3 regions of the Streptomyces sp. NPDC001781 genome follow, and region 3 is predicted to be linked to each of the others. Evidence: predicted binding sites of a transcription regulator. Region 3 holds the regulator's gene; each other region holds the start of a gene.
What was found. Region 3 encodes HrcA, which represses chaperone genes, less so after heat shock. Its sites were predicted from a motif close to TTNGCACTCNGNNNNNCNGAGTGCNAA; they were not measured.
Positions count from the first base shown of each region.

Region 1: a site for HrcA is predicted at 3,508-3,534, ahead of groES (co-chaperone GroES). Genes of this name have one in related genera too.
Region 2: a site for HrcA is predicted at 4,183-4,209, ahead of groL (chaperonin GroEL). Genes of this name have one in related genera too.

Region 1 is NZ_JBSFFI010000003.1:91,100-98,898, forward strand. It holds gene ACWCV3_RS03490 (SDR family NAD(P)-dependent oxidoreductase) at 1-668, shown strand, start outside; gene groL (chaperonin GroEL) at 1,307-2,935, opposite strand; gene groES (co-chaperone GroES) at 3,053-3,361, opposite strand; gene ACWCV3_RS03505 (hypothetical protein) at 3,690-4,367, opposite strand; gene ACWCV3_RS03510 (polysaccharide deacetylase family protein) at 4,364-5,269, opposite strand; gene ACWCV3_RS03515 (class I SAM-dependent methyltransferase) at 5,360-6,544, shown strand; gene ACWCV3_RS03520 (hypothetical protein) at 6,811-7,065, opposite strand; gene tsaD (tRNA (adenosine(37)-N6)-threonylcarbamoyltransferase complex transferase subunit TsaD) at 7,062-7,799, opposite strand, start outside.
Region 2 is NZ_JBSFFI010000001.1:130,197-137,995, forward strand. It holds gene ACWCV3_RS00725 (alpha,alpha-trehalose-phosphate synthase (UDP-forming)) at 1-610, opposite strand, end outside; gene ACWCV3_RS00730 (glucosyl-3-phosphoglycerate synthase) at 684-1,628, opposite strand; SAM riboswitch class I at 1,765-1,922, shown strand; gene thrC (threonine synthase) at 1,940-3,214, shown strand; gene ACWCV3_RS00740 (MoaD/ThiS family protein) at 3,211-3,486, shown strand; gene ACWCV3_RS00745 (cold-shock protein) at 3,893-4,096, shown strand; gene groL (chaperonin GroEL) at 4,372-5,994, shown strand; gene ACWCV3_RS00755 (hypothetical protein) at 6,005-6,277, opposite strand; gene ACWCV3_RS00760 (IPT/TIG domain-containing protein) at 6,520-7,266, shown strand; gene ACWCV3_RS00765 (IPT/TIG domain-containing protein) at 7,349-7,799, shown strand, end outside.
Region 3 is NZ_JBSFFI010000029.1:45,033-52,831, reverse strand. It holds gene ACWCV3_RS23605 (nitronate monooxygenase) at 1-943, opposite strand, end outside; gene dnaJ (molecular chaperone DnaJ) at 1,021-2,160, opposite strand; gene hrcA (heat-inducible transcriptional repressor HrcA) at 2,161-3,177, opposite strand; gene ACWCV3_RS23590 (MBL fold metallo-hydrolase) at 3,336-4,058, shown strand; gene ACWCV3_RS23585 (DUF3097 domain-containing protein) at 4,093-4,968, shown strand; gene hemW (radical SAM family heme chaperone HemW) at 5,007-6,239, opposite strand; gene ACWCV3_RS23575 (SpoIIE family protein phosphatase) at 6,284-7,799, opposite strand, start outside.

The sequences.
Region 1 (7,799 bases), on a different contig from region 3:
CGCGGCTGCGCGAGCAGGCGACCGAGTTGCACGACCGGCACGGCATCGAGGCGGAGGTGCTGACCGCCGACCTCGCCGAGGACAAGGGCATCGAGGCGGTGGCCGAGCGGCTCGGTGACCGCAGGCACCCGGTCGACCTGCTGGTCAACAACGCCGGCTTCGGCAACAAGGGCCGCTATCTCGACGTCTCCATGGCCGACGAGCTGCGGATGCTCAAGGTCCACTGCGAGGCGGTACTGCGGCTGACCTCGGCGGCGACCGAGGCGATGCGCGAGCGCGGCCGGGGCGGCGTGGTGAACGTCGCCTCCGTGGCGGCCTTCGTCCCGCGCGGCACGTACGGCGCCTCCAAGGCGTGGGTCGTGCAGTTCACCCAGGGCGCGGCGAAGGACCTCGCGGGCAGCGGGGTCCGGCTGATGGCCCTGTGCCCCGGCTTCGTCCGCACCGAGTTCCACGAGCGGGCCGGCATGGGCACGGACAGCATCCCCGGCTGGATGTGGCTGGACGCCGACAAACTCGTCGCCGAGGCCCTCGACGACCTCGCCCGCAACAAGACCGTCTCCATCCCCGACCCCCGCTACAAGGCCCTCATGGGCCTGGCGAAGATCGCCCCCCGGGGTCTGCTGGGCGGAATCAGCGCCCGCACGGGACGCAAGTACGGGCCGAAGTGACGTTCCCCCCTTGGACGTGGGTGACTTCAGGGGCCGGGCGGTGAGCCCGGGCGGGCGGGTCGATGAGGGAGCTGCCGGGGCGGGGGCGGCAGCGGCAGGCTGAGGGAGTCAGGACGTACCGGGCGGCCCGACCACGAGGCGTCCGGGCCTGCTGCGGGAGCCGTCCGGTCGGTCGGCAAGGACTGCCTGGGCTCGTTCGTGGTGGGCCGGCGGGTGCTGCGGCACCATGTGGCGGTCGTGCGCCCCACCGACGCCGGACGGCCGCACGGTGGAGTCGGTGGACCGGGCGACGGAGTGGGAGGTGCTGGACGGGCTTTTCCCGAAGGGCCTTCGGACGGCTCCCGCCCCGTCGTGCAGGCCTGCACCCGTGAGGCTAGCCGTCATATCTGACGATCTCCTGGCCCGGGCCGGCGACGAGGACCGAGTGACCGACGCGTCCGCACCTGGCTGCTCGCCGAGGGCTGGACGCCGGTCGAGCCCGCGGACCGCTGGACCGGCCTCGAAGCGGTGCGCGCCGAGGAGCGGCTGATCTGCGAGGCCAAGGGCCGTACCAGTGCGTCCTGGAACGCACGGTGCCCGGCACCCCCGAAGGGGTGCCGGGCACCGTGGCTCAGCTCAGCGGAGGCTCAGCGCAGCGCTCAGTGGGAGTGACCGTGGCCGTGGCCGTGGCCGGCGGCGGCCTCTTCCTCTTCCTTCTTCTCGACGACCAGGGTCTCGGTCGTGAGGAGGAGGGAGGCGATGGAGGCGGCGTTCTCCAGGGCGGAGCGGGTGACCTTGACCGGGTCGATGACGCCGGCCTTGACCAGGTCGCCGTACTCGCCGGTGGCCGCGTTGTAGCCCTGGCCCTTCTCCATGTCCTTGACCTTGGAGACGATGACGTAGCCCTCCTGGCCGGCGTTTTCGCCGATCCAGCGCAGCGGCTCGACGACCGCGTTGCGGACGACGCTCACGCCGGTGGCCTCGTCGCCGGTCTTGCCCAGACCGTCCTGCAGGACCTTCGCGGAGTGGACCAGCGCGGAGCCACCACCGGAGACGATGCCCTCCTCGACCGCGGCGCGGGTCGCGGAGATGGCGTCCTCCAGACGGTGCTTCTTCTCCTTCAGCTCCACCTCGGTGGCGGCGCCGACCTTGATCACGCACACGCCGCCGGCCAGCTTGGCGAGGCGCTCCTGGAGCTTCTCGCGGTCCCAGTCGGAGTCGGTGTTCTCGATCTCGGCCTTGATCTGCGCGACGCGGCCCGTCAGGTCGGCCGCGTTGCCGCCGCCCTCGACGATCGTGGTGTCGTCCTTGGTGACGGTCACGCGGCGGGCGGTGCCGAGCACGTCGAGACCGGCCTGGTCGAGCTTGAGGCCGACCTCCTCGGAGATGACGGTGGCGCCGGTGAGGACGGCCATGTCCTGCAGCATCGCCTTGCGGCGGTCGCCGAAGCCGGGGGCCTTCACCGCGACGGCGTTGAAGGTGCCGCGGATCTTGTTGACCACCAGGGTCGACAGGGCCTCGCCCTCGACGTCCTCGGCGATGATCAGCAGCGGCTTCGAGGCGTTGGTCTGGATGACCTTCTCGAGCAGCGGGAGCAGCTCGGTGATCGAGGCGATCTTGCCCTGGTTGATCAGGATGTACGGGTCGTCGAGGACGGCCTCCATACGCTCCTGGTCGGTGACGAAGTACGGGGACAGGTAGCCCTTGTCGAAGGCCATGCCCTCGGTGAAGTCCAGCTCCAGACCGAAGGTGTTGGACTCCTCGACGGTGATGACACCGTCCTTGCCGACCTTGTCCATGGCCTCGGCGATCAGCTCGCCGACCTGCTGGTCCTGGGCGGACAGCGCGGCGACGGCGGCGATGTCGGACTTCTCGTCGATCGGGCGCGCGGAGGCGAGCAGGTCCTCGGAGACGGCCTTGACGGCGGCGTCGATGCCCTTCTTCAGGGCGGCCGGGGACGCGCCGGCGGCGACGTTCTTCAGGCCCTCGCGGACCAGGGCCTGGGCGAGCACGGTGGCGGTGGTGGTGCCGTCACCCGCGATGTCGTTGGTCTTGGTCGCCACCTCCTTCACGAGCTGGGCGCCGAGGTTCTCGAACGGGTCCTCGATCTCGACCTCACGGGCGATCGTGACACCGTCGTTGGTGATGGTCGGCGCACCGAACTTCTTGTCGATGACGACGTTGCGGCCGCGGGGGCCGATCGTCACCTTCACCGTGTCGGCCAGCTTGTTGACGCCGCGCTCAAGGGCGCGACGGGCGTCCTCGTCGAACTTCAGTGTCTTCGCCATGACAGCGGGAGCCCTCTCGGAAATTCTTGGTGGATGTGCCTGCGCCCCCGGCCGCCCGGCTTCTTGACGGTCGCGGGAACCAGGGGCGCAGTGGTAAAGCAGATGCTTCGGGGTGAACTACTTCTCGATGACCGCGAGAACGTCGCGGGCCGAGAGGACGAGGTACTCGTCGCCGTTGTACTTCACCTCGGTGCCGCCGTACTTGCTGTACAGCACGATGTCGCCGACCTTGACGTCGAGCGGCAGGCGCTCGCCGTTCTCGAAGCGGCCCGGACCGACGGCGAGGACGGCGCCCTCCTGGGGCTTCTCCTTCGCGGTGTCCGGGATGACCAGGCCAGAGGCCGTGGTCTGCTCGGCGTCCAGCGGCTGGACCACGATGCGGTCCTCGAGCGGCTTGATGGCAACCTTGGAGCTGGCGGTCGTCACGATCCGACCTCCCCCTTCTGAGAATTCACGGGGTTGACTGTCTGAGGTGGCGACCAGGTCGATCCGTCGTCGCGGGTGCCGGACCTGCCCGTCGCTTTGTTGGCACTCTCGTGTGGCGAGTGCCAGAGCCGAGACTATGACCGGGGTTAGCACTCGGTCAAGCGGAGTGCCAATTGCAGTGCGGCGCGTCGGCGTCCGGCACGTCTTCGGGGTGACCGTGCCGCGGGGACGCGCGCCGCGCCGGAGGCGGGAATGTCCGGGGTGCCCGGGGTCTTTCGTCTGGATCGGGCCGGACCCCGCGGGCCCGGCGTGATCCAGACGAAAGACCCTAGAGGTAGTCCGTCAGCTTTCCGGCCGTCAGGCCCCTTGCCTGGGCCTCTCTCAGCACACGTGCCGTACGCCCCGCCAGGCCGCCCCGGCGGTCCGGGGTGACGCGGACGATGTCGCCGGGGGTCAGGTGTCCGGGGGCGCCCCGGAAGACGAGGCCCCGGCGGCTGGTCTCGGCGCGCCAGTGGACGAGGGCGGTGACCCCGCAGGCGGCGGCCGCGCGCAGGGTGGCGGGGTCGTACGCGGTGGCGTGCGCGCGCAGCAGCCGGGCGTGGGCGGTGCACGGCCCGCGCCGTTCGCGGGCGCGGGGGAGGACGGTGACCGGCAGGCGCAGTTCGCCGACGAGCGCCGCCAGGCTCCGGTCCTGTGCGACCGGCACGTCGTAGGTGAGGAAGACGACCCGGTCGGCCGTGGCCACGTGGTCCCACACGCGGGTCCCCGCACGCCGGGAGAGGGGGCGGCCCGCATGGCGGGGCGGGGCGGCGAGAGGGGCCGCCAGACCCCAGTGGCGGTAGGCGACTTCGGAGACCGGCACCGGGTGGCGGACGCCCTGCGCGGCCTTCTTGCCGAGTCGCTCGATGGGGTCGACCGACTGGGCGCAGCCGGCGAGCAGCAGGGCGGCCGAGGCGAGCGCGACGGCCCGTACCGCGCGGACGGCCGGCCGCGCCCCGCGCCTCACAGGTAGTCCTCCAGGCGTGCCACGGCGTATCCCTCGCGGGTGACCTTGTCGAGGAAGCGGCGCATGTCGTCGACCATCGTGCCGTCCCACTCGTCGGTGCCCCGGAAGTGGGTGAGGACGATGTCGCCCTTGCGTAGTTTCCTGTCGTCCTCGCGGTACTCCCAGTGGTCGACGAAGACCTCCTCGTTCCAGATCGGCGCGTACTTGATGCCGCAGGACTTGGCGGCGCGCAGGGTGTCCTGGTTGTAGTCGCCGTAGGGCGGCCGCAGGACCTCGGGGCGCTTGCCGTACTGCTTCACCATGATGTCCTGCATGCCGCAGATCTCCCGGCGCTGCTGCTCGTAGGAGAGGCCGGGCAGATACGGGTGCGTCAGGGTGTGGTTGTCGAGCGTGTTGCCGTACGCCTGGCTCTCGCGGAAGTAGCCGTAGTCGTCCTTCACCAGGTAGTCGCTGAGGAAGGCGGTGTACGGGACCTTCAGCTCCCGCATCATCTGGTGGAACCGGGGGTCCTTCTCGGCCCCGTCGTCGATGGTGAGGAAGACGATCTTCTTGTCGGTGGGGACGGTGGTGAAGACCGGGGGGAGGTTCTCGTCCTCCTGGTGGTTCACCTCGAAGCCCGCGCGGGCGGTGATCCTCGGTTTCACCTTCGGCGGGGCCGGGGCCGTGAGCGGGACCTGTTCGAGCCGCCACTTGCGGGCCGCCGCCACCATGCGGCGCTGCTCCGCGAGGCGGGCCGAGGCGGCGTCGGGGGCCTTGGCGGGGCCGCCCTGTCCGGCGGGGGCGGAGCCGGGGCCGGAGCAGCCGGCGAGTACGGCGGCGGTGGTCAGCGCGGCGACGGAGCTGCGCACGGCAAGCGTCCGGGAACTTGCCCGGTATTTATAATTTTGTCCTACGTGTCGCATGGTGTCGGATCCTGGCAGCCCGCGGCCCGGATCCCGGCCCGACACCGCCGCCGGGGGCGCGCGGTCCACCGGGTGGCCCACAATGAGCCGGTGAACGACCAGCTCTCCGCCCTCCAGGGATTCCACGCGCTGCGCACCGACGAGGGCCGGGCCCTCCTCGACGAGGTGCGCGGCACCGCGCCGGCCGACGAACTCGCCGTGGCCACCCGGCTGCGCCGCACCCACCCGGCGGGGCTGGTGTCGGCCGCGCTCGGCCAGGCCCGGCTGCGGCAGCGGGCGGAGGCCAAGTTCGGGGCCGAGGACGCGCGGCGGATGTTCTTCACGCCGAACGGGGTCGAGCAGTCGACGCGGGCGGGCGTGGCCGCGTACCGCGCGGAGCGGATGCGGGCGCTCGGCGTCTCCTCGGTGGCCGACCTGTGCTGCGGGATCGGCGGCGACGCGCTCGCGCTGGCCCGCGCGGGCATCCGGGTGCTCGCGGTGGACCGGGACCCGCTGACCGCGGCCGTCGCGCGGGCCAACGCCGAGGTGCTGGGGCTCGCCGACCTGATCGAGGTGCGCGAGGCCGACGTCACCGAGGTGGACACCGCCGGGTGGGACGCGGTGTTCGTGGACCCCGCGCGGCGCGGCGGACGCGGCCGCGTCTTCGACCCGGAGGCGTACTCGCCGCCCCTGTCCTGGGCCGTGGCCACCGCGCTCGCCGCGCCTCGGGCCGCCCTGAAGATCGCACCCGGCATCCCGCACGAGGCGGTCCCCGCCGAGGCGGAGGCCGAGTGGATCTCGCACGCCGGAGACGTGAAGGAGGCCGTCCTCTGGTTCGGCACCGAGGCGCCGGGCGGTGTCCGTGCCACCCTCCTCCCCGGCCCGCGCATCCTCCGGGGCCGGGGCCTGCCCGACCCGGCGGTCCGCCCGCCCGGCCGGTACCTGTACGAGCCGGACGGGGCGGTGATCCGGGCCCATCTGGTCGCGGAGGTCGCCGAGGAGCTTCAGGGCGGTCTGCTGGACGAGACGATCGCCTACGTCACCGCCGACGAGTTCCGCCCGACCCCGTACGCCACCGCCTACGAGATCACCGACCGGATGCCCTTCAACGTCAAGAAGCTGAAGGCGCTGCTGCGGGAGCGCGGGGTCGGCAACCTGACCGTGAAGAAGCGCGGCTCGGCGGTGGAGCCGGAGGAGCTCCGGCGGAAGGTCAAGCCGCAGGGCCCCCACGCCGCGACCGTGTTCATGACCCGCGTGGCGGGAGCGCCGACGATGCTGATCGGGCACCCGGCCTGATCCGGAGGAGGGGCCCTGGCGGCCCCGGTGGGGCGAGCGGACGGGGAACGGCGAAGGCCGCTCCGGTCAGAACCGGAGCGGCCTTCGTACTGGAGCGCTGGGCAGGGATTGCACCTGCATTTCCCCGCAGGAAGCGGGGCGTCTTGACTTGGACCACCAACGCGCGGCGTTCGTACCGGAGTTGTTCCGGCCGTTCGCTGTGTGATGATCATAGCGCGTGATCGCGGAGGTGCGCCACCCGAGCCGTGCCAGGCCCCTCGGGCCCCTCAGTCGTCGACGCGCTCGAACCGCCAGCGGTGCACCGGCCGCGACACCAGCTCCGCGTCCGGCGCCGGGAGTTCCGGCACGTCCGCGTCGTAGGCCGCGTCCCACCAGGTGATGACCAGCACCCGGTCGCCCGGCGCGCGGAAGGTCTCGCGGCGCAGTGGGCTCTTGTCGAGCCGCTGGGCGCGGGCCCAGGCGAGGAGTTCCCCGCCCCGGCCCTCGGCGGCCTTCGCCTCCCACATCAGGGCGACGCTCACGAGTACAGGTTCTCCTTGCTGACCTCGTGCACGTGGTCGTGGCTGTGCCCGTTGCCGGGCACGTGCGGGTCGGTGACCGGCAGCGAGGAGTCGGCGGACAGGTCCCAGTCGGAGGCGGACCGGTTGCGGGCGACCATCTCGGCGCCGAGCGCGGCCACCATCGCACCGTTGTCCGTGCACAGCTTGGGGCGCGGCACGCGCAGCCGGATGCCGGCCGCCTCGCAGCGCTCCTGCGCCAGTGCCCGCAGCCGGGAGTTGGCCGCGACACCTCCGCCGATCATCAGGTGGTCCACGCCCTCGTCCTTGCAGGCGCGCACCGCCTTGCGGGTCAGCACGTCCACCACGGCCTCCTGGAAGGACGCCGCCACGTCCCGCACCGGCACCTCCTCGCCCGCCGCGCGCCTGGCCTCGATCCAGCGGGCCACGGCGGTCTTCAGGCCGGAGAAGGAGAAGTCGTAGGCGGGGTCGCGGGGGCCGCTCAGACCGCGCGGGAAGGCGATGGCCGCCGGGTCGCCCTCGCGGGCGTAGCGGTCGATGACCGGGCCGCCGGGGAAGCCCAGGTTCAGCACGCGGGCGATCTTGTCGAACGCCTCTCCGGCCGCGTCGTCGATGGTCGCGCCCATCGGCCGCACGTCGGAGGTGATGTCCGAGGAGAGCAGCAGCGAGGAGTGGCCGCCGGAGACCAGCAGGGCCATGGTCGGCTCGGGCAGCGGGCCGTGCTCCAGCTGGTCCAC
Region 2 (7,799 bases), on a different contig from region 3:
TGCCGATGAGCAGCTCGGCCGCGATGTCGTCCGGGAGCAGGCGGAAGTAGTCCGGCGGCGCCCAGGGCGTGTGCGAGAAGTGGCCGATGCGCAGGTCGGGCCGGAGCTTGCGCAGCATCCGGGGGGCCAGGGCCAGGTGGTAGTCCTGGATCAGCACCGCCGCCCCCGGCGCCGCCTCCTCGGCCAGCGCCTGCGCGAACGCCTGGTTGTAGGCGCGGTACGCGTCCCACTGCCGGCGGAACTCCGCGTCGAACACCGGCTCCAGCGGCGTCTGGTACATCATGTGGTGCACGAACCACAGCGCCGAGTTGGCGATCCCGTTGTACGCGTCGGCGTAGACGCCGGCGTCGATGTCCAGCATCCGCACCCGCTGCCCGCCGGTGTCCTCCGCGGGCAGCAGCCCGCCGTCCGCGCGCCGCACCGCCTCCCGGTCGCCGTCCCCGAGCGCGGCGCACACCCACACCGCGTCCGTGTCCGGACCGATCGCCGACAGCCCCGAGACGAGACCGCCGCCGCCCCGGCGGGAACCCAACGACCCGTCCGGACCCACCGTGTACGAAACCGGGCCGCGATTGGACGCGACCAGCACCTCAGCACCCTGCGTAGCCATGGCCTCAACCTAGCCCGGCCCGCAAACGCTCAAACGTACGCGCGACCGGCGAGCCCGGCTGTATACGGCCCGCTCACGCCGCCCGCCGCTCCGCGTACTCCGCGATCTCCGTCATCGGCGGCCGCTCCTCGGTGTCCACCGAATGGGTACGCGGCTCGAAACCGCTCACCCCCCGCTCGAACTGGGTCAGCGCGGGCCGCACCAGGTGCCCGCGCGCGAGCCGGAGCTGCGCGGTGCGGTAGATCGCGGCGGCCATCCGGCCGAGCGCCTGCCCGTCCTGGTGCCGGTGCCTGCGTTCGCCCACGTCCACCTGGGCCAGCGCGTCCAGCCCGACCAGGTGCAGCGAGTCCACCAGCATGCCCAGCTCGACCCCGTACCCCACCGGGAACGGCAGTCGCTCCAGCAGCGAGCGCCGGGCCGCGTACTCCCCGCCGAGTGGCTGCACGAACCCGGCGAGCTGCGGCCAGTGCATGTTCAGCAGCGGCCGCGCCATCAGCTCCGTCACCCGGCCGCCCTGCCCGGCGGCGCCGCCCAGCGGACGGTCGTACATCGCCTTGACCAGGTCGATCCCCGGATCGGTGAGCAGCGGGCCGACGATGCCGAGGACGAAGTCGGAGGAGAACTCGCGCAGGTCGGCGTCGACGAAGGCGATGACGTCCCCCTCGGTCGCCAGCAGGCTGCGCCACAGCACCTCGCCCTTGCCGGGCACGGCGGGCAGCCGGGGCAGGATCTCGTCCCGGTGCACCACCCGCGCGCCCGCGGCGGCGGCCACCTCGGCGGTTCGGTCGGTGGACCCGGAGTCCACCACGACTATCTCGTCCACCAGCGGAGCCTGGAAGACCAGGTCGTGGCGGATCACGGAGACGATCTCGCCGACCGTCGCCTCCTCGTTCAGCGCGGGCAGCACCACGGAGATCCGCTGCCCGGACCGCTGCTTGGCGGCCAGCACGCGGTGCAGCGGGCGGTCGGCCACCGACCAGGAGCGGGTGGCCAGCCAGCGCTCGGTTTCCTCCAGCATGGTCTGCGGCTCCTCACTGCCTGATCCATCTCGCGGTTCGGACGACACCTTCAACTCTCCTGGCCTTCGGTTACAGTCTTGAACAACGCCGATGACCATCGCATGTCGAGGTCGGACGGCGTCCACAACCGAATACCGCTCATCCAGAGGGGCAGAGGGAAACGGCCCGATGAAGCCCCGGCAACCCTCCAGCCGGTCTCCCGTGCGCGACACGTCGCGGCACGCGCGAGGCTCCCGGCTAGGGAAGGTGCCAAATCCGTCTCACGGCGAGATGCGTCGTGAGGAAGATGAGGAGAAAGGGCCTCGCCTCCATGGCTGTGCAGACTGTCGCCACCCCCACCGTCGATCTCGGCCCCGCCGCCGCCCTGAGCTGTCGGGAGTGCGGACACCGCGTCCCGCTCGGTCCCGTCTTCGCCTGCGAGGAGTGCTTCGGGCCGCTGGAGATCGCCTACGACTTCTCCGCCTACGACACCGAGAAGCTCCGGGCGCGCATCGAGTCCGGCCCGGCGAACATCTGGCGCTACGCCCCGCTGCTGCCCGTCCCCGCCGACGTGGCCGACAAGCCGAACCTCAACCCGGGCTGGACACCGCTGGTCAAGGCCGACCGCCTGGCGCGCGAACTCGGCGTCACCGGCGGGCTGTTCGTCAAGGACGACTCCGGCAACCCGACGCACTCCTTCAAGGACCGCGTGGTCGCCCAGGCGCTGGAGGCGGCCCGTGCCTTCGGCTTCACCACCCTCTCCTGCTCCTCCACCGGCAACCTGGCCGGCGCGGTCGGCGCCGCCGCCGCACGCGCGGGCCTGCGCTCCTGCGTGTTCATCCCGCACGACCTGGAGCAGGGCAAGGTCGTCATGGCCGCCGTCTACGGCGGTGAGCTGGTGGGCATCGAGGGCAACTACGACGACGTGAACCGCTTCTGCTCCGAGCTGATCGGCGACCCGGCGGGTGAGGGCTGGGGCTTCGTCAACGTCAACCTGCGGCCGTACTACGCCGAGGGCTCCAAGACGCTGGCGTACGAGATCTGCGAGCAGCTCGGCTGGAGGCTGCCCGACCAGCTCGTGGTGCCGATCGCCTCCGGCTCCCAGCTCACCAAGATCGACAAGGGGCTCAGGGAACTGATCGCGCTCGGCCTGGTCGAGGACAGGCCGTACAAGATCTTCGGTGCCCAGGCGGAGGGCTGCTCGCCGGTGTCCGCCGCGTACAAGGCGGGCCACGACGTGGTGCGGCCGCAGAAGCCGGACACCATCGCCAAGTCCCTCGCCATCGGCAACCCGGCCGACGGACCGTACGTGCTGGACATCGCGCGCCGCACCGGCGGGACGGTGGAGGACGTGACGGACCCGCAGATCGTGGACGCCATCAGGCTGCTGGCCCGCACCGAGGGCATCTTCGCCGAGACGGCGGGCGGGGTGACCGTCGGCGTCACCCGCAAGCTGATCGAGACAGGCGCGCTGGACCCCTCGCTCACCACCGTCGTCCTCAACACCGGCGACGGCCTCAAGACCCTGGACGCGGTCGCCGGCACCGGTCTGACCGCGACCATCCGCCCGAACCTGGACTCCTTCCGAGAGGCTGGCCTCGCATGAGCGTGACCGTTCGCATCCCGACCATCCTGCGCACCTACACCGGCGGGCAGGCCGAGGTCGCCGCCGAGGGCGGCACGCTCGCGGAGGTCATCGAGGACCTGGAGAAGCACCACCAGGGCATCGCCGCCCGCGTCCTGGACGACCAGGGCAGGCTGCGCCGGTTCGTGAATGTCTACGTCAATGACGACGACGTGCGTTTCGAGGGCGGACTTCAGACCGCCACGCCCGACGGTGCGGGTGTCTCCATCATTCCGGCGGTCGCCGGCGGCTGAAATTCACCCTCGGTAATGGCCCTCTCCGCGAGGTAAACGGAGGGGGCCATTCTGTGTGATTGAGCGCGGTAGAGTTGGGGAACGCGCTCCCGTCCCCGAGGGCCGGGCGTCGTTGGCTCATGCCGCCTGCCCGACAAGAAGTAGCCAAAATGCGCGGGTAATGTGCGGCATTTGCTGCATTTGTGGGGCCCGACTTGCCCCGAATTCAGCCGAAGTTGCGGCAGATTCCGGACTGTGCCCGTCCAGAATTCTCGTCCGATTGACCTGTTGCAGACGGCAGTTGGACAGATACATTCAGCCGCGGTCGACGCGTTCCGGCGCACGCCCCCGGAAGATCGGGGACGAGGTCTGACCCAGGTTCACGAGGTGTGGATCTGCGCAAGGGCCAGCAATAGGGGAGTTAGCCATGGCTCAGGGCACCGTCAAGTGGTTCAACGCGGAGAAGGGGTACGGCTTCATCGCGGTCGACGGTGGTGCGGACGTCTTCGTCCACTACAGCGCGATTCAGATGGACGGCTACCGCAGCCTGGAAGAGGGTCAGCGGGTCGAGTTCGAGATCTCGCAGGGTCAGAAGGGCCCGCAGGCCGACATGGTTCGCGTCACCGCCTGAACGTCTTTGGACAAGCGCAGGGCCCGCACCCGTACAGGGTGCGGGCCCTTCGTCCTGTTACGCCCCGTCCTGATCCCTCGAAGGCGCTTGCACTCGCCCTGGGCGAGTGCTAATCATTGCGTTAGCACTCTGAAGGTGAGAGTGACAACGAAGGACCGGGTCGGCGAGGCCCGCAGGCCGGGTGGGGCAAGGAACCACAAGGCCGGCGAGCCGTCCGTCGCGGGCGCGGGCGCGGTCCGAAGGAATCACCCCCAGTCCTGGAGGGACCACTTCACATGGCCAAGATCATCGCGTTCGACGAGGAGGCGCGGCGCGGCCTCGAGCGCGGCATGAACCAGCTCGCGGACGCCGTCAAGGTGACGCTCGGCCCCAAGGGCCGCAACGTCGTCCTCGAGAAGAAGTGGGGCGCCCCCACGATCACCAACGATGGTGTCTCCATCGCCAAGGAGATCGAGCTCGAGGACCCGTACGAGAAGATCGGCGCCGAGCTGGTCAAGGAAGTCGCCAAGAAGACGGACGACGTCGCCGGCGACGGTACGACCACCGCGACCGTGCTGGCCCAGGCCCTGGTCAAGGAGGGCCTGCGCAACGTGGCCGCCGGCGCCAACCCGATGGCCCTCAAGCGCGGCATCGAGAAGGCCGTCGAGGCCGTCTCCACCGCCCTGCTCGAGCAGGCCAAGGACGTGGAGACCAAGGAGCAGATCGCCTCCACCGCCTCCATCTCCGCCGCCGACACGCAGATCGGCGAGCTCATCGCCGAGGCGATGGACAAGGTCGGCAAGGAAGGCGTCATCACCGTCGAGGAGAGCAACACCTTCGGTCTCGAGCTGGAGCTCACCGAGGGCATGCGCTTCGACAAGGGCTACATCTCCGCCTACTTCGCGACCGACATGGAGCGCATGGAGTCGGTGCTCGAGGACCCCTACATCCTCATCGCCAACTCCAAGATCTCCTCGGTCAAGGACCTGCTCCCGCTGCTGGAGAAGGTCATGCAGTCGGGCAAGCCGCTGCTGATCATCGCCGAGGACGTCGAGGGCGAGGCCCTTTCCACCCTCGTGGTCAACAAGATCCGCGGCACCTTCAAGTCCGTCGCGGTCAAGGCCCCGGGCTTCGGTGACCGCCGCAAGGCCATGCTCGGCGACATCGCCATCCTCACCGGTGGCGAGGTCATCTCCGAGGAGGTCGGTCTCAAGCTGGAGAGCGCCTCCCTGGACCTGCTGGGCCGCGCCCGCAAGGTCGTCGTCACCAAGGACGAGACCACCATCGTGGACGGCGCCGGCTCCTCGGAGCAGGTGCAGGGCCGCGTGAACCAGATCCGCGCCGAGATCGAGAACTCCGACTCGGACTACGACCGCGAGAAGCTCCAGGAGCGCCTGGCGAAGCTCGCGGGCGGCGTGGCGGTCATCAAGGCCGGTGCCGCCACCGAGGTGGAGCTCAAGGAGCGCAAGCACCGCATCGAGGACGCCGTGCGCAACGCCAAGGCGGCCGTCGAGGAGGGCATCGTCGCCGGTGGTGGCGTGGCTCTGCTGCAGGCCGGCCAGGTCTTCGACAAGCTGGAGCTGTCGGGCGACGAGGCGACCGGTGCCAACGCGGTCAAGCTCGCGCTGGAGGCCCCGCTGAAGCAGATCGCCGTCAACGGTGGTCTCGAGGGCGGCGTCGTCGTGGAGAAGGTCCGCAACCTCCCCGTCGGCAACGGCCTGAACGCCGCGACCGGCGAGTACGTCGACATGATCGCCGAGGGCATCATCGACCCGGCGAAGGTCACGCGCTCCGCGCTGCAGAACGCGGCCTCCATCGCCGCGCTGTTCCTCACCACCGAGGCCGTCATCGCCGACAAGCCGGAGAAGGCCGCCGCGGCCGCTCCGGGCGGCATGCCGGGCGGTGACATGGACTTCTGATCCTCCTGGATCAACTGTCCTTCGCCAGGGCGGCACTTCCCTCACGGGAGGTGCCGCCCTTCGGCGTCTTCGCGGCGGCGCCGTCGCCCCGATCGGCCTTCGCGTCGTCCCCGTCCACGCCGGCGACCCGCTGCCCGCCCTTCTCGCCCGGGCCGGCCCGTCCCGTCGCCGCCGGACTGCCGCGCTCCGTCAGACGAGTGATCAGCCAGGGGCCGGCGTGCGCGCGGCAGTGGCGTGCGCCGGTGTGCGTGGGCTCAGTGTCTCTGGCCGCACGCTCGGCCATCCGGGTGTAAACCCCCCTCGGCACATTGGCAGCCTGTCCCTCGTATGGGTCACTTGTGGCAGCAAACCGGTGGGCCGCCCATCCCATACCGGGGGTTCGTGGTAGAGGCGGCTTCTGCCGGTCTTTTTCTTTGGCGCGCCCAGCGGCACCACGGTGACGCGCGGCGTGCTCGGACCCCTCGCCCCTGCGCTCGTCGGTCGGCTGCGTCCTGTGTCTTCCTTCTGTCAGCGAGGAGTCTCCTCATGCCCATCTCTCCGAACCAGGGGTCCACCGGCGGCGGCACGTTGGTGACCATCACCGGAACGAACCTCTCCGGCACCACGGCGGTCAAGTTCGGCAGCAAGTCGGCCACCAGCGTCACCAACGTCTCGCCGACCCAGGTCACGGCGGTGTCCCCCTCCGGCACGGGCACGGTCGGGGTGACGGTGACGACGCCGGGCGGCACCAGCAGCCCCGTGCCGTTCTTCTACGTCGGCGCCCCCTTCAAGTCCTCCCTCAGCGCCTCCTCCGGGCCGCTCGCCGGCGGCAACACCATCACCCTCAACGGCACCGGCCTCTCCACCGCGACCAATGTCTCCTTCGGCGGCGTGAACGCCACCCCGACGGTCGTCTCCGACACCCAGCTCACGGTCACCGTCCCGGCGGGCGCGGCGGCGGGCCCCGTCGGGGTCACCGTGACCACCGCGGGAGGCTCCAACAACGGCCTGTCCTACGTCTACGTCGCCGTACCCACCGTCACCACCGTCGCCCCGTCGTCCGGGCCCACGTCCGGCGGCACCGGGGTGACGATCACCGGCACCAACCTCGACAGCACCGACTCGGTCACCTTCGACGGCACCCCGGCGCCGTTCTCCGTGGTGAACACCACCACCCTGTCGGTGGTCACCCCGCCCGGAGCCGCGGGATCGGTCGACGTGGTGGTCACCAACCCGGCCGGGTCCGCCACGGCCGCCGACGCCTTCACCTACGTCACACCGCCCTCGATCTGATCTCCACGGCGCCGCCGCCCGGTCCCCACGCCGGGCGGCGGCACCGCCACGATCCGGGCACGACACCCGTCAGGAGCACCTCATGCCGCCCACCCTCAGTACCGCCAACCCCACGCAGGGCCCCACCACGGGCGGCACCGCCGTCACCCTCACGGGGACCGGGCTGACAGGGGCCACCGCCGTGCGGTTCGGCAGCACCGCCGCCTCGTACACCGTCAACTCCGCCACCCAGATCACCGCCGTCAGCCCGGCCGGCAGCGCCGGGCCGGTGGCGGTGACCGTCGTCAGCCCGACCGGCACCAGCAACTCGGTGACCTTCACCTACGTCGCGGCCGCGGTACCGGTCGTCACGGCGGTGACCCCCGACAGCGGGCCGGCATCGGGCGGTACCACGGTCGTCATCACCGGTACGGGCTTCACCGGCGCCAGTGCCGTGCGCTTCGGCGGCGTGGCGGCGACGTCGTTCACCGTCAACTCCGCCAGCCAGATCACCGCCGTCACCCCGGCCGGAGGTCCCGGCGCGGCGGCGGTCA
Region 3 (7,799 bases):
GGGCGTCCCCGGCGGCGGTGGCGGCCTTGCGCAGCGGCGAGGTCAGGTGGTGCACGTCGGGATAGGCGGCCGGGGCGTACGGCCCGTGCTCGCGCAGGAAGCGGTTGGTCAGGGCGCGCGCCGGGCGTCCGGAGAAGGCGCGGGTCAGCTCGGTGCGCGGGAACACCGGGTCGGTCAGCGCCCGCTTGTGGACGTCGGGGGCGCCGGACTCGGGGGTGGCGAGGAAGGCGGTGCCGAGCTGGGCGGCGGTGGCCCCGGCGTCGAGGACGGCGGCGATCTGGGCGCCGAGCATGACGCCTCCGGCGGCGACGACCGGGATCCGGACGGCCTGCGCGACCTGGGTGACCAGGGACAGCAGGCCGAGCCCGGTGCCGTCGTTCTCCGCGAGGTCGCGGTGGGTGCCCTGGTGGCCGCCCGCCTCGATGCCCTGCGCGATCACCGCGTCCGCGCCGGCCCGCTCGACCGCGCGGGCCTCCTCGACCGTGGTGGCGGTGACCAGGGTGACGGTCCCGGCCCGGCGCAGCGCGGTCAGCGCCTCCGGGTCGGGCACGCCGAAGTGGAAGGAGACGGCGGCGACGGGATCGTCCAGCAGGACGGCGAGCTTGGCGTCGTAGCCGTCGTCGCGGCCGCCGTCGGGGTCGCCTGCCTCGGTCTCGTACCAGGCGGCCTCACCGGCCAGTTGCTGCGCGTACAGCTCGACGGCGCCGGGCTCGGCGAGGGCGGGCTGGGGCAGGAAGAGGTTGACGCCGAAGGGGCGGCTGGTCAGCCCGCGCAGCCTTTTGATCTCCCGGTACATGCCGTCGGCGGTCTTGTAGCCGGCGGCGAGGAAGCCCAGCCCTCCGGCCTCGGAGACGGCGGCGGCCAGTTCCGGCACGGCGACACCGCCCGCCATCGGGGCCTGCACGATCGGATGCACGACGAGATCGGCCAGTGCGGAGGACATGCCCGCATGGTGTCATGTCCGCAGGGACAAGTCCGAATCCGGCCCGGGCGTGGGGGCGCGCGTGGCGCCCCCCGCCGTCAGCGTCCGTTGAACGCGTCCTTCAGCCGGGAGAACAGGCCCTGCTGCCCGGGCTGGAACTGCCCCGTGGGCCGCTCCTCGCCGCGCAGCTTGGACAGCTCCCGCAGCACCCGCTCCTGCTCGGCGTCGAGCTTGGTCGGGGTGGTGACCTCGACGTGCACGATCAGGTCGCCCCGGCCGCCGCCGCGCAGGTGCGTGACGCCCCGGTTGTGCAGCGGGATCGACTGGCCGGACTGGGTGCCGGGCCGGATGTCGACCTCCTCCATGCCGTCCAGCGTCTCCAGCGGCACCTTGGTGCCGAGGGCCGCGGCCGTCATGGGGATGGTGACCGTGCAGTGCAGGTCGTCGCCGCGCCGCTGGAAGGTGGAGTGCGGCAGCTCGTGGATCTCGACGTAGAGGTCGCCGGCGGGGCCGCCGCCGGGGCCGACCTCGCCCTCGCCCGCGAGCTGGATGCGGGTGCCGTTGTCGACACCGGCGGGGATCTTCACGGTCAGGGTGCGCCGGGAGCGGACCCGGCCGTCGCCCGCGCACTCGGGGCACGGGGTCGGGACCACGGTGCCGAAGCCCTGGCACTGCGGGCAGGGGCGGGAGGTCATGACCTGGCCCAGGAAGGACCGGGTGACCTGGGAGACCTCGCCGCGGCCGCGGCACATGTCACAGGTCTGCGCGGAGGTGCCGGGGGCGGCGCCCTCGCCGCTGCACGTGTTACAGACGACCGCGGTGTCGACCTGGATGTCCTTGGTCGTGCCGAAGGCCGCCTCGTCCAGCTCGACCTCGATCCGGATCATCGCGTCCTGGCCGCGCCGGGTGCGCGAGCGCGGGCCGCGCTGCGACGCCGTTCCGAAGAACGCGTCCATGATGTCGGAGAAGTTGCCGAAGCCGCCGGCTCCGAATCCGCCCGCGCCACCGGCGCCGCCGGCCTGTGAGAGGGGGTCGCCGCCGAGGTCGTAGACCTGCTTCTTCTGCGGGTCCGACAGCACCTCGTAGGCGGCGTTGATCTCCTTGAACCGCTCCTGGGTCTTCGGATCGGGATTGACGTCCGGATGCAGCTCGCGCGCGAGCCTGCGGAACGCCTTCTTGATCTCATCCTGCGACGCGTCGCGGCGCACGCCGAGAACGGCGTAGTAATCCGTGGCCACTTACGACTCCGCCAGGATCTGTCCGACGTACCGTGCCACTGCGCGTACCGCTCCCATCGTTCCCGGATAGTCCATGCGGGTCGGTCCGACCACGCCGAGCTTGGCAACCGCCTCGCCGCCCGAACCGTAGCCGACCGACACGACGGACGTGGAGTTGAGTCCCTCGTGGGCGTTCTCGTGCCCGATACGCACGGTCACGCCCGGATCTTTGGCTTCGCCGAGGAGTTTGAGGAGCACGACCTGCTCCTCCAGGGCTTCCAGCACGGGCCGGATCACCAGGGGGAAGTCATGTCCGAAACGGGTGAGATTGGCGGTGCCGCCGATCATCAGCCGTTCCTCGTTCTCCTCGACCAGTGTCTCCAGCAGAGTGGAGAGCACTGTGGAGACCGTACCGCGATCCTCCGCCTCGAAGGCATCGGGGAGGTCCTCGACCAGTCGCGGTACGTCGCTGAACCGGCGCCCGGCCACCTTGCTGTTGAGCCGCGCGCGCAGGTCCGCGAGCGACGCGTCGCCGAACGGGGCGGGGCAGTCGACCATCCGCTGCTCCACCCGGCCGGTGTCGGTGATCAGCACGAGCATCACGCGGGCGGGCGCGAGTGAGAGCAGTTCCACATGCCGCACGGTGGACCGGGTCAGCGAGGGGTACTGCACCACGGCGACCTGCCGGGTGAGCTGCGCGAGCAGCCGGACGGTGCGGGCCACGACGTCGTCCAGGTCGACCGCGCCCTCCAGGAAGTTCTGGATCGCGCGCCGCTCGGGCGCCGTCATCGGCTTCACGCCGGCGAGCTTGTCGACGAAGAGCCGGTAGCCCTTGTCGGTGGGGATGCGCCCGGCGCTGGTGTGCGGCTGGGCGATGAACCCCTCCTCCTCCAGCGCGGCCATGTCGTTGCGCACGGTGGCCGGGGAGACGCCGAGACTGTGCCGCTCGGTGAGGGCCTTGGAGCCGACGGGCTCCTCGGTGCCGACGTAGTCCTGCACGATGGCGCGCAGTACCTGCAGCCTGCGTTCGCTCAGCATGCGCACCTCCGTCACGTCGCCCCACGGCCCTCGCGGTGTCCCGCCTGGCACTCTGCGCGTGCGAGTGCCAGACGTCCCCGGCCAGTGTACGGCCGTGGGGTACTCACCGGGCAAGGTCGGTGCCGTCCACCCGGCTCGTCCCCGGCTAGCGTCCTGGTATGACCGTGACTTGGGAAGACCTCGGATGGGAGCGCCTGGCCGAAGGGGTGGGCCGGTGCCGGCTGCCGGGCTGGGACTGCACGGTGGGGCTGGTCGTGGGCGCGGGCACGGCACTGGTGGTGGACGCCGGGTCGGGCCTCGCCGAGGGGGCCGCGCTGCGCGCGGCGGCACGGACGCTGGCCGGGCGGGATGTGACCCATCTCGCGCTGACCCACCCCCATTTCGATCACGTCCTGGGTGCCCCCGCCTTCGCCGGGGCGGAGGTCTACGGGGCGGTGGGGCTGGACGTGGTGTCCCGCCACGAGCGGGAGGCGCTGCTCCGGGACGCGGTCGGGCACGGCGTCCCGGCCGAAGAGGCCGAGGCCGCCGTAAGCGCCCTGGTGGCGCCCGCGCACGCCGTGTCCGGCGAGTGGACGCTGGACCTCGGCGGCGGCCGTCAGGTGCTGCTGGCCAACGTCGGGCCGGGGCACACCGCCCACGACCTCGCGGTGCTGGTACCCGGCTCCCCCGAGGTCGTCTTCTGCGGCGACCTGGTGGAGGAGTCCGGCGAGCCGCAGGCGGGCCCGGACGCGGTGCCGTCCCGCTGGCCGGACGCTCTGGACCGGCTGCTGGCCCTGGGCGGCGAGGACGCGCTGTACGTGCCCGGTCACGGAGCGGCGGTCGGCGCGGCCTTCGTGCGACGCCAACGCGACGCCCTGGCGGCCCGTTTCGGCGTGTCCTGAGTACCTGGCCGGGACTTCTCCTATCGTCTGCTGAATGCGCCCACCCGTCTCCCGTCACCGCCCTTCCCACGAGGGCCCTTCGGGCCCGCACCCTCGTTTCTACTCCCCCGACCTGACCGCCCCCTGGAAGAAGCCGCAGCCGGTGCCCGAGGTGGCGGCGGAGGCGGGACTGGTGGTGGAGGAGCCCGGTACCGGGTTCTGCGGGGCGGTGATCCGCTGCGAGGCGGGCACGGTGACGCTGGAGGACCGCTTCGGCAAGCACCGGGTGTTCCCCCTGGAGCCGCGCGGCTTCCTGCTGGAGGGCCGGCCGGTCACCCTGGTCCGCCCGGCCGCCGCCGCCCCGGTGCGGCCCGCCCGCACCGCCTCCGGCTCGCTCGCCGTCCCCGGCGCCCGCGCCCGCGTGGCCCGCGCCGGGCGGATCTACGTCGAGGGCAGGCACGACGCCGAGCTGGTCGAGAAGGTCTGGGGCGACGACCTGCGCGTCGAGGGCGTGGTCGTGGAGTACCTGGAGGGCGTGGACGACCTTCCCGCCATCGTGGCCGAATTCGGCCCCGGCCCCGACGCCCGTCTCGGTGTCCTGGTGGACCACCTCCTGCCCGGCACCAAGGAGTGGCGCATCGCGCAGTCGGTCACCAGTGAGCACGCCCTGGTGGTCGGCCACCCGTACATCGACATCTGGGAGGCCGTGAAGCCGTCGGCTCTGGGCATCCCCGCGTGGCCCCGGGTCCCCCGCGGCCAGGACTGGAAGAAGGGCGTCTGCACGGCGCTGGGGTGGCCGGAGAACACCGGCGCGGTGTGGCAGGCGGTCCTGGCGAAGGTGACGTCCTACCGGGAGCTCGAGCCGGAGCTGCTCGGGCGGGTGGAGGAGCTGATCGACTTCGTAACGGCCCCGGGCGGCGGCGAGGCCTGACGCCGGGGAGGCTTCCGGGGCCGCTGGGCCGGCCGGGATCAGTCCACCAGGTCCCGCACCACGGCGTCCGCCAGCAGCCGACCGCGCAGGGTGAGGGCCGCGTGGCCCTCGGCGTGGCGTTCGGGGCGGAGGAGGCCGTCGGCCAGGGCACGGCCGGCGGCGGCGAGGCCGGCCGGTTTCAGGAGGGTCAGCGGGACGCCGTCGCGCAGCCGGAGCTCCAGAAGGACGCGTTCGACGCGGCGGTCCTCGTCGGAGAGGACCTCGCGGCCCGCGCCGGGGGTGCGGCCGGCGGCGAGGGCGGCGGCGTAGGCGCCGGGGTGCTTGGCGTTCCACCAGCGCACTCCGCCGACGTGGCTGTGGGCGCCGGGGCCTGCGCCCCACCAGTCGGCGCCGCGCCAGTAGAGCTCGTTGTGCAGGCAGCGGGCCGCGTCGGAGGTGGCCCAGTTGGAGACCTCGTACCAGTCGAGGCCCGCCGCGGTGAGCAGTTCCTCGGCGATGAGGTACCGGTCGGCGTGCACGTCGTCGTCGGTCATCGGGACCTCGCCGCGCCGGATGCGCCGGGCGAGCTGGGTGCCCTCCTCGACGATCAGGGCGTAGGCGCTGACGTGGTCGGGGCCCGCTCCGAGCGCCGCCTCAAGGGAGGCGCGCCAGTCGTCGTCGGACTCGCCGGGGGTGCCGTAGATCAGGTCGAGGTTGACGTGCTCGAATCCGGCCGCGCGCGCCTCGGCCACGCACGCCTCGGGGCGGCCGGGGGTGTGGGTGCGGTCGAGGATCTGGAGCACGTGCGGCTTGGCGCTCTGCATGCCGAAGGAGAGCCGGTTGAAGCCGCCCTCGCGCAGGGTGGCCAGGTAGGCCGGGTCGACGGAGTCCGGGTTGGCCTCGGTGGTGATCTCGGCGTCGGGCGCCAGGCCGAACTCGTCGCGGATCGCGCCCAGCATCCGCACCAGGTCCCCGGCGGCCAGCAGGGTGGGCGTACCGCCGCCGACGAAGACCGTACGGACCTCGCGGGGGTCGTCGCCGAGCACCTTGCGGGCGAGCCGGATCTCCTCCACGACGGTGTCCGCGTAGTTGTCCCGCGAGGCGAGCACCCCGCCCGTGCCGCGCAGCTCGGTGGCGGTGTAGGTGTTGAAGTCGCAGTAGCCGCAGCGGGTCGCGCAGTACGGGACGTGCAGATAGAACCCGAGGGGCCGCTCGGCGGCACCGGCGAGCGCGGCGGCGGGCAGCGCGCCGTCGTCGGGGACGGACTCGCCGTCGGGGAGTGCGGAAGGCATGTCCTCCATTGTCCCGCACCGCGCGGGACCCGGTCACCGCTCCTTCACTGGGCCTGGAGCACCAGCAGGGCGAGGTCGTCCTCGGGCGCGTCCTCGCCGAAGCCGTGCACGAGGTCGCGGATGCGGTCCGCGATGTCCTCGGCGCTCAGGCCCGTGCAGCCGGAGAGGGCGCGGGCGAGGCCGTCGCCGTCGTCGAACTGGTCGGTCCCGGAGCGGCGCTCGGTGACCCCGTCGGTGACGCACAGCAGGCTGTCGCCGGGGCGCAGTTCGATGGTCTCGCTGGTGTAGGTCTCGTCCTCGACCACGCCGAGCAGGGTCTGCGGGCGGGCGGCGGCGCCGACCTGCCCGTCGGGGCGCAGCACCAGGGGCAGCGGGTGCCCGGCGGAGGCGAGGGTGCAGCGGACTCCGCCGTCGAAGGGGGTCAGCTCACCGTAGAGCAGGGACAGGAACCGGGTCTGCGGACCGTCGCCGGGGGCGAAGGGCCCGCCTCCGGCGGCGATCAGTGCGCGGGCGGCGGCGTCGGCGGCCTCGGTGGCGTCGTCCAGGAGGAGCTGGTTGAGGCGGTCGAGGACGTCCGCGACGCCGTACCCCTCGCGGGCCAGCAGCCGGAGCCAGGGACGGGCGAGACCGATGACGACCGCGGCCTCGGGGCCCTTGCCCTGGACGTCGCCGACGGCGAAGCACCAGCGGCCGTGTCCGGCCGGGAAGAGGTCGTAGAAGTCGCCGCTGGGGCCGCCCTGGTCGCGGGGTTCGTAGACCAGGGCGCTGGTCATGCCGGGGATCTCGGCGACGGCGCCGGGCAGCAGGCCGCGCTGGAGCACGGCGCTGATGGTGGCCTGGCGTGCGTACTGGCGGGCGGCGCCGATGGCGAGGGCGACCCGGCGGCCGAGGTCCTCGATCAGGCCGGTGACCTCGTCGGGGAAGGCGAGCAGTCCGCAGCGGCCGATGAGAAGGGTGCCGAGCGGGCGCCCGCCGGCGACCAGCCGGTAGGCGAGGGCGGTGCCGTGGGCGCTCTCGGGGCCGAGCGCGGCGCCGGGCCAGGGGTAGGGCTCGGGGCCCGAGCGCACGGTGTGGCGGGAGCGCGGGGGTTCCTTCTCCAGGGCCCGCTGGAGGTCCTCGGTGCGGGCCTCGCTGGCGTGCCAGACCCGGGCGGGCCCGTCACCGCCGCCGCGGACGGTCGCCTCGTCCTCCAGCCAGATCGCGCACCAGTCCGCGAGCCGGGGCACGATCAACTGGCCGGTGAGGGCGGCGACCAGGTTCTCGTCGAGCTGTCCGGCGAGCAGGTCGGAGGCTTCGGCCAGGAAGGACAGGGCGCCCCGGCCGAGCCAGTCCCGGTCGCCGGCGGCGCGCTGCGCCTGCGGGGCGAGGGCCTCGGCGGCGACCAGGGAGGGGGCGGGCGCGGGACCGTCGGGCTCCTCGGCGCCGCCGGGCGGCAGCCGGGCCCAGACGGTCTTGCGGCCGGAACGGTAGGTGACGCCCCAGGACTCGGCGAGCGTGGCGACCAGCCGCAGCCCGCGCCCGTGCTCGGAGACCTCGTACGGGCTGTCGTCGGCGGGGTCC